2 regions of the Yersinia alsatica genome follow, and region 2 is predicted to be linked to the other one. Evidence: predicted binding sites of a transcription regulator. Region 2 holds the regulator's gene; the other holds the start of a gene.

Region 1 (4,765 bases), 1.6 Mb from region 2:
GCAAAAACAGCAGCAATATGCTGAACAAGTAGCCTTTTTCCATGGTTGCTTTGTTAACTATAACCATCCGCAGCTAGGCAAGGATTTAGTCAGCGTATTCAACGCGATGAACATTGGTGTCCAGTTACTTAAGCGGGAAAAATGCTGTGGTGTGCCGCTGATTGCGAATGGATTTATCGAGCAGGCAAAAAAACAGGCGCGAGTGAATCTCGAGTCACTGACTGATGCGGTAATTGGCCGGGATATCCCGGTGGTAGCCACCTCTTCAAGCTGTACTTTTACCTTGAGAGATGAGTATCCGCATTTGTTGGATGTGGATACCGCCCCAGTGCGTGACAGAGTAGAGCTGGCGACTCGCTACATTTACCGCTTATTGGATCAAGGACGAGAGTTACCGCTAAAACCTTTATTCTCTAAAGAAAACAAACCATTGCGCATTGCTTATCACACACCTTGCCATATGGAGAAAATGGGTTGGACGGCTTATACCTTGGCATTGTTGCAGCGTATTCCAGGTATTGAGCTGGTGGTCTTAGATTCCCAATGTTGCGGGATTGCTGGGACTTATGGTTTTAAATCAGAGAACTACGCAACAGCTCAAGGAATTGGGGCAACATTATTCCAGCAGATTGAGGAGAGTGGTGTTGATCTGGTGATTACCGACTGCGAAACCTGCAAATGGCAGATTGAGATGTCGACGAGTAAGAAATGTGAGCATCCGATTACGTTGCTGGCACAATCCCTCATCGGATGATGCAGACAGCGCGCGGTTTAGCCGCGCGCTATCAAGGTCGATTATTTCAGTTTCAAGGTACTGATGATGGACTCTGCTTCAGTTTGCGCTTGTTGCTGATTCTCAGCTGGCAGCGTAATTTGCATTGTTATCAAATGATTATCAACTTTCCCCATCAATACTGATGAATAGGCTTTATCACCACCACTGGTAATAATGCTGTCCAGTTGCTGGAAGGGTTGCCCATCAACTTTAATCGCTTTATTCGTCACAACCTGAAGATTGGCATCGCGGGCGCGCTGCTGTTCAGCCAAGCGCTCAGTCAGGACATCCAAACCTTCATCGGTGTTATCACCTAAAATCACGATAACCGCTTTATCGCCAGTTTTATTGGCATAAACGTGCATATTGTTAGCTTGGTTGCCCATTTTCCCGCTTTGGTCTGATAAATCAGCTGGCAAGCTAAAAGCAACTTTGCCTTCCAACAGACTGACTGGCTGGCCTACATTGTTATTGCTGTTACCATCACAGGCACTTAATCCGGCAACTAGCAGGCCGACGGCGAGAAACTTGGTTATTTTATGCATGAGAATCCCTTATTGATGATTAATCGTCTTATCGCACCTTATTCAGACGCCAAAAGCAATCTATTGTTCAGCGGGACTCATCTGATTTAGCGCTTGCTGACTAGTTTTCCGGGCAAAATATTTCAGTAACACATTGAGCATCACGCCATAGGCTGGCAGGAAGAATAACATGCAGATCAGTAGCTTGAAGCTATAATCTACTAAGGCGATTTCCACCCAGTTTGCCGCCATAAACGGGTCAGTGCTGCGATAGAACGCAATAAAGAAGAACGCCATGGTGTCACTGATATTGCCGAAGAACATCGCCGCAGTCGGGGCGACCCACCAAGCACTGCGCTGACGTAGGCGGTTAAATACTTGAACATCAAGAATTTGTCCAAGCACATAGGCCATAAAGCTAGCCACTGCAATGCGCGCCACAACCAAATTAAAGCTGGTTAACGCCGGGAATCCTTGCCAACTTCCCTGATAAAACAGGGCTGAAATAAGGTACGAAATGAGCAACGCAGGCACCATGACCGACAAAATAATCCGGCGCGCCAGAGGGGCACCAAAAATTCGCACTGTTAGGTCAGTGGCTAAGAAGATAAACGGAAAGGTAAAAGCCCCCCAAGTGGTGTGAAAACCGAAGATAGCGATCGGTAATTGCACCAGATAGTTACTGGAGGTAATGATGACAATATGGAATAGCGACAGCCATACCAAAGCGGTCATCCGCTGTTGGGCAGTAAACGAAAACATAAATGTGACCTTTTTGGTTATTGGGGTGAGGGAACCCAAACAGAATGTGCCGCAATTTATGCGACGCGCGGCATAATACGCGTTTGCGCAACGAATGCAATGGTTAATTTTAACGCAAACGTTAGCGCGGCTTGCACCTGAAAAACAGCAGAGTAAACTATCGAACCTCTTTTATATTGCTACTGACTGACAAGAGAACCGCAATGACCGATATTTTTGCCAATCCGGATAAAACCCTTGATGCATTGGGATTGCGCTGCCCGGAGCCAGTGATGATGGTGCGTAAAACTGTCCGGCATATGGAAGATGGCCAAACGCTGCTAATTATTGCTGACGACCCCGCCACCACCCGTGATATCCCCGGTTTTTGTCGCTTTATGGATCACCAGTTGCTGGCGCAAGACACCACACAGACTCCCTATCGGTATCTGGTTAAAAAAGGGGCAAAAGCCGAGTAATCCGCCGCTTTTGCCCTGAGACTCAAACCTCTCTTTTGCGCAGTAACCTCAAGGCATTGGCGGTGACTAAGGCGGTAGCACCGGAATCTGCTAATACCGCTAGCCACAAACCGGTTAAGCCGAGCAATGTGGTCACCAGAAAAATCCCTTTTAGCCCCAAGGCGATAGTAATATTTTGGCGAATATTGGCGTTAGCTGCTCGTGATAGCAGAATGATTTCAGCCAATCCGGTAAGCCGATTATGGGTCAGTGCGGCGTCGGCGGTTTCCAAGGCGACATCCGTGCCGCTACCCATGGCGATACCAATACTGGCGGCTTTCATGGCCGGAGCATCATTAATACCGTCGCCAACCATCAGGGTTGGTTGCGTCTCATTGAGTGCCATAACCGCTTGTACTTTATCGGCAGGTAGCAACCCGGCGCGGTAATCAATCCCCAATTCACTGGCAATTGCCGCTGCGGCTCGTGGGTTATCGCCAGTGAGCATGACACCTTGAATACCTAACGTTTTCAGCGAATCAATAGCTTGTTTGGCATCGGCACGTAAAGTGTCTCGCAGTGCCAATAAGCCGATGAGTTTCTCATCTTCCAGCACCGCGACTGCGGTTTTACCGCTGCTTTCCAACAGATCGAGCTGAGCTTGCCACTCGGCAGTCAATAATGCCGGTGATATTTTCCCTGGCGCGCTGACGCGAACAATTAGGCCGTTAACCACACCTTCAACGCCCACCCCCGCCAAGGCTCGGCGATCTTCCGCTAGCGGTAGCATTTGCGTGCTACCCTGTTTAGCTGATTGCATAATAGCGATAGCCAATGGGTGATGTGACCCAGCCTCGACCGCTGCGGCCATGGCTAACAGGCGACTTTCACTCACGCCAGATGCGGGCAGGATATCGGTAACTTTCGGCTTACCCTCAGTGAGGGTACCAGTTTTGTCGAAGGCGACAGTTTGAATTCGGCCAAGTTGCTCTAATGCCGCGCCGCCTTTAATCAGTGCCCCACGGCGAGTTGCCGCCGCTAATGCCGAGGTGATCGCCGCCGGTGTGGAAATGACCAGTGCGCATGGGCAACCAATGAGCAATAGTGTCAGGCCACGGTAAATCCAGGTCTCCCAAGGCTCGGCGAAAGCCAAAGGTGGAACCAACATCACCAGCGCCGAGAGAAACATAATTGCCGGAGTATAAATTCGACTGAAACGGTCAATAAAGCGCTCAATAGGTGCGCGCCGTTCTTCTGCTAATTCAATCAGTTGTAAAATACGGTCGATGGCATTGTTTCCCGGTTCCGAGATAACGCGCATTTCAGTGGCGCGATCGACCGATAAGCTCCCCGCCGCAACTTTCTCGCCTTGTTGGCGCTCAACAGGAATAGATTCTCCGGTGAGGGCGCTTTCATCAAAACTGGCAAATGCGGTGATTAATTCTGCGTCTGCGGGCAGGCGGCCACCCGGCGCGATTTCAATGATATCGCCGGGACGCAAGCTGGCGACAGGAACTGGTCTGCGTTCCCCATTTTTCAACAGCAGCGCTTCTTCCGGCACCAACGCCATCAGCGCAGTGACTCCACGGCGCGCGCGGTTTGCAGCATAGGATTCGAGTAATTCACCAATCATAAACAGCAGCAGCACCATGGCAGCTTCAGCTGTTGCGCCAATAAACATTGCCCCGATGGCGGCTACGCTCATCAAGGTTTCAATGGCAAAAGGTGTGCCTGAGCGAATGAGTTTCCAAGCTTTAGTTACGATAGGAATCAACCCGACAATGGTTGTCGCGGTGAAAGCAAATTCACTCAGCTCAGTGCTAAATAACGAGATTACCCAGCTGATAAGCATCAGCGTGGTTAATAATGCGATTGGTAGATATTCACTAAAGCGTGTTTCTGGCGCTGGGTTCGTCACAGCTGATTGAGCATCTATCAGACTAAAACCAGCTTTCATGACGGCACTTTGCACTTGGGGGCGAATATCCGAGCTGGCATCAACCACCAATTTTTCCGTCGCGAAGAGGACTTTTACATTTTCAATGCCAATCAAACTACTAACTGCATTTTCAATCTTGCGGGCGCAACTCGGGCAATCCATCCCTTTGACCTGCCAGCTAAAACGCTGACTTCCTGTAGGTAGCGTTGCCGCAAGTATGTCACTCTCGTCATCACCCTCATCGGCATGGCTCTGACTACAGCAACCCCCTTCGTGATGTGAATGTTCACTCACTGGATTTGTACTGTCATTACCGGTTTTGGTGGCT
Region 2 (4,765 bases):
TTATCAGCGTTGGCGTGGTCAATGTTGCGATCAAATAGAGCGCAACCATGCTGATGGCATAGCCGCTCAACAGCCAAGGCAGCAGGGTATTGCCTTTAATCCGAGTCAGTGCGCTGCGGCAACCAAACCCCCCCAGCAGGAAGGCCAAAGTTTGTGGAACATAACTCAAACCAATGGCATTGGGGCTATATCCCATCTCACCCAGAATGAAAGGCGAGCCGGTTAACCAGGCGAAGAACCCCGCGCTGCATGCCGCAAATATCATCACGTTGCCGCTAAAGACTGGCGATTTTAGGAGCTGCCAGAAACTAATGGCGCTTTTATTTTGCACCGTATTATCTGATGGGGCATTTTTCCGCTCTTTCAGTAGTGCAGTGGGGATCAAAAGTAACAGTGTCACGGCCAACAGTACGACGAAAATTGAGCGCCAGCTGAAGTGGTTCAATAGCCAAGCACCCAATAATGGGGCGAGTGCCGGAGATAACGCCACTAACGGCATAATTGTGGCAAAGACCCGGTTGGCTTTACCGTCACGGTAGCGGTCTACCACTAATGCTTGCCAACTCACTGCTGCTGAGCAGACCCCCACAGCTTGAATAAAGCGCAGCACCAAGAGTTGTGTTGCTGTCTCAACCCACAACACCCCCAAACAGCCGATGGCAAATAACCCCAATCCAGCTAATAGCACTGGTTTGCGGCCCAGCTTGTCGGAGACTGGCCCCCAAATAAGCTGGGCGATAGCGAAACCGGCGAGGAAGATGCTGAGACTGGCACTAATGGAACCAGCGGAGGCTTGTAATTCTTGTTGCATGGCACCAAAGGCGGGTAAATACATATCGGTGGCCAAGTACCCCAACATGCTCAAACCCGCCAGATAGAACATGAAACTTGTTGACGTCTTCATACTTTATTTCTCTTTATCATAATTTTGCAGGCAATTTGCTGTCTTGAGACAGCTTTATAATTAGGGATTTATAGCGGGGGGCATTCTATCCGCTACGATAATCAGTTGTGAAACGGTAATATTTGCGAGAAGCTATCAAAAAAATTGACACCAAATAATTGAATATAGAGAGGCAGAAAATAATGTGGTCTGAATACTCATTGGAGGTGGTTGATGCTGTGGCGCGCACCGGCAGCTTCAGTGCGGCTGCTCAAGAATTGCACCGTGTGCCGTCTGCCGTCAGTTATACCGTGCGCCAACTGGAGGAGTGGCTGGCAGTTCCCCTGTTTGAGCGGCGTCATCGCGATGTCGAATTAACTCAGGCTGGAGTGGTTTTCATCAAAGAAGCCCGGGATGTTATCAAAAAAATGAATAACACGCGCCGTCAGTGCCAACAGGTGGCGAATGGCTGGCGGGGGCAATTAAATATCGTGATAGATAAAATCGTCAAACCGCAGCGAAGTCGCCGCCTGGTGCTGGATTTTTATCGCCATTTCCCTGACGTGGAGCTGCGGGTGCGCTATGAGGTGTTTAATGGTGTCTGGGATGCTTTGGTCGATGGGCAAGCCGATATGGCCATTGGTGCCACCCGGGCCATCCCGGTGAGAGGGCGGTTTGTATTTCGCGATATGGGCTTTTTGACCTGGCATTGTGTAGTCAGTGTGAACCATCCTTTAGCCCGTTTAACCGGGCCACTTAACGACAATCAGTTGCGGCCATATCCTTCACTTTGTCTGGAAGATACGGCACGAAATCTGCCTAAGCGAGATACCTGGACGCTGGATAATCAGCAACGATTAGTAGCACCGGACTGGACGACGGGGATTGACTGCCTGTGTGCAGGGCTTTGCATTGGTATGGTGCCAGCCCATATGGTGTCGCCGCTGATTGCCGATGGCCAGTTGGTGGCATTGACGTTAGCTGAACCACTGCCGGATAGCCCGTGCTGCTTAACCTGGGAACAGAATAATCACTCCCCAGCTTTAGCGTGGTTACTGGACTATTTAGGTGACAGTGTCACGCTAAATGACGAATGGTTAAAGGATGGCAATGCAGCGGATGACGGCGGCGTGCAGCACTAGCGGCCAGTCACGTGGAATGTGACTGGCCGAAGAGGATTAACGGCGGTAATCGCGGAACGGACCATCAGCGACAGAACGGCGCTCTACCAGTTTCGGGTGTACTTCAATGGTTTGTGGGTCTTCGCGCTTGCTGACAATACGATCAAGCAACATGGCAAAGGCGGTTTCACCTAATCGCTCTTTGGGCTGGTGGATCGTGGTTAGCGCCGGTGAGAAATAGCGGGCATTACGCACATTGTCATACCCGATCACCGAAATATCTTGCGGCACGCGTAAACCCAACTCATCAGCGGCACATATTGCGCCCATCGCCATGATATCTCCGCCACAGAATACCGCGGTCGGACGATGTTTTTGCGTCAAAATCTGATGCATGGCTTTATAACCAGACTCAGGTTCAAAATCGCCCTGAACCACCCATTCATCGCGTATCGTGATATTGGCTTCCTCTAATGCCTTCAGGAAGCCCTGATGGCGACCGCCCCCGGTATTACGTGATAACTGGCCGGGAATAGCACCGATATCACGATGGCCGCGCTCAATCAGATAACGGCCAGCTATATAGCCACCCTCGAAGGCATTATCAATAATTGAATCGGTGAAATCACCGCGCGCGGTGCCCCAATCCATAACTACCATTGGAATATTACGATAATCTTCCAGCATCCCTAACAGTTGCTCGGGATATTCTGAGCACATCACTAATAGCCCATCAACACGCTTTTGCGCCAGCATGGCCAGATAAGCTTTTTGTTTATCCAGATTATTATGAGAGTTACATAAAATCAGGGTATAGCCTTTGCTATAGCAGCTATTTTCAACCGCTTCGATCACTTCAGCGAAATAGGGGGCTTCACTGGATGTCGCCAGTAAACCAATTGACTTAGTGTGATTCACTTTCAAACTGCGAGCCACAGCACTGGGCGAATAATGCAGTTCTTTAATGGCTGCCCACACAGCAGCCTTGGTATTTTCGGCGACGAAACGAGTTTTATTGATCACGTGTGAAACGGTGGTGGTGGACACACCCGCGTGTTTGGCCACATCTTTAATCGTTGCCATAAAAAAATGACTCCTAAGCTTACCTGTTACAGCAGGTAAGTATTATGTTAATCGTTTGCCTGCATTACTCGAAAACCGCTCAGACAGAAGCACGATAGTAGGCTGGATGGTTGAGTCAGCTGGTCGTCTGAGAGTTTTTATTGGACGTTATTAGTCGGTATGCAGTTATGAACTGCGAATTTTGTCTGATCTGGAGGGAAAGTGGAAGAGCTAATCAATGTTATAAAGTGCGTAATGAGCACAAGATTTTTTTTCCTATCTGTGGGAAAATAATTTAACGCACTAATTATGTGCCTTTTCCCTACTAAAATTAACCGGCTGAGGAGTTTTTATGGATACCAATTTGAAGATGTCGCTGATTACGACTGTTGGTGCGCTGGCAATGATTATTGTCTTTAGCTTCGTGGCGGTAATGAATTAATTAAGCCGCTTGCCGGTGATAAGTAGGGCGGTTTACCCGCCCTTAATTATTACGCCGCTATTAAGCTAAATTCTGCTCAACAAAAGACCAGTTAACCAAAGCCCAGAAGTTCTCCAGATATTTTGGCCGCGCATTGCGGTAATCAATATAGTAAGCGTGTTCCCACACATCCACAGTCAACAACGGCTTATCGCTGGTTGTCAGTGGTGTTGCTGCATTCGATGTACTGACAATTGCCAGAGTGCCATCCGCTTTCTTGACCAGCCACGTCCAACCTGCACCAAAGTTTTTCACTGCGGCGTCGGTAAATTGCGCTTTAAATTCAGCAAAAGAACCAAAAGATTGCTTAATGGCATCATCGACTTTGCCCGTTGGTTCACCACCGCCATTCGGCGACAGACAGTGCCAGTAAAAAGTATGGTTCCAGACTTGGGCAGCATTGTTAAAGATGCCGCCGCTGGAGGTTTTGATAATCTCTTCCAACGTCTTAGCAGCAAACTCAGTATCTTTAATCAGGTTATTAAGATTCACCACATAGGTGTTGTGATGCTTGCCGTAATGATATTCCAGTGTTTCAGCCGAAATATGCGGTTCCAGTGCATTTTGTGCATAAGGTAATGCGGGTAATTCAAAAGACATAGCTCTCTCCTTTCGGGGTTGCTCAGGGTGTTTGCTCCTCAAATCCGGTCATTAGCTGTAGCCATGATGCGGCGAAGAGCGGTTAAATCATAATTGTTGTATTTTTGTTGTGGGTATTAATCTTAACAACTTTCAACAGGAATGACAGATATAACCACACTACAAGATGGGGGATTGCACGAAAATTAAACGCATTGAGTTATGTGATTGGTGGGGATGGTGAGAGGTAGGCACCTGATAGATTTACCGGGTGCCAGAGTAAGGATTAGCGGATGGTTTTTGGTGTCACTACCCGGCGCGCGCCGACATAGTGATCTTGCCAGTAGTCATTATCCATCATGCTGATGCGGATCTCTTCGCCCGTCCGCGGGGACTGAATAAACTTGCCGTTGCCTAAATAGACCCCTACATGGTCGGCCACACCACGATTAGCAATATTGAAGAACACCAGGTCACCACTTTCTAATTCAGCGCGTTTAACCGGTGCTGCATCGCGCAAATGATACATTTCGTTGGCGGTGCGCGGCATTTTTATTCTGATGACATCTTTATAGGCGTAATAGATAAGCCCGCTGCAATCAAAACCGGTATTAGGGGAGGTGCCGCCCCAGCGATAAG

What was found. Region 2 encodes PurR, which represses purine synthesis genes. Its sites were predicted from a motif close to CANGCAAACGTTTGCNTG; they were not measured.
Positions count from the first base shown of each region.
Region 1: a site for PurR is predicted at 2,173-2,190, ahead of tusA (sulfurtransferase TusA). Genes of this name have one in related genera too.

Region 1 covers NZ_CP104006.1:4,601,927-4,606,691, reverse strand. The annotation lists gene glpC (anaerobic glycerol-3-phosphate dehydrogenase subunit GlpC) at 1-754, shown strand, start outside; gene N0H69_RS20835 (DcrB family lipoprotein) at 796-1,320, opposite strand; gene N0H69_RS20830 (7-cyano-7-deazaguanine/7-aminomethyl-7-deazaguanine transporter) at 1,381-2,061, opposite strand; gene tusA (sulfurtransferase TusA) at 2,265-2,519, shown strand; gene N0H69_RS20820 (zinc/cadmium/mercury/lead-transporting ATPase) at 2,542-4,765, opposite strand, start outside.
Region 2 covers NZ_CP104006.1:3,025,347-3,030,111, forward strand. The annotation lists gene punC (purine nucleoside transporter PunC) at 1-904, opposite strand, end outside; gene punR (DNA-binding transcriptional activator PunR) at 1,087-2,025, shown strand; gene purR (HTH-type transcriptional repressor PurR) at 2,062-3,087, opposite strand; gene cydH (cytochrome bd-I oxidase subunit CydH) at 3,419-3,508, shown strand; gene sodB (superoxide dismutase [Fe]) at 3,569-4,147, opposite strand; gene N0H69_RS13525 (C40 family peptidase) at 4,413-4,765, opposite strand, start outside.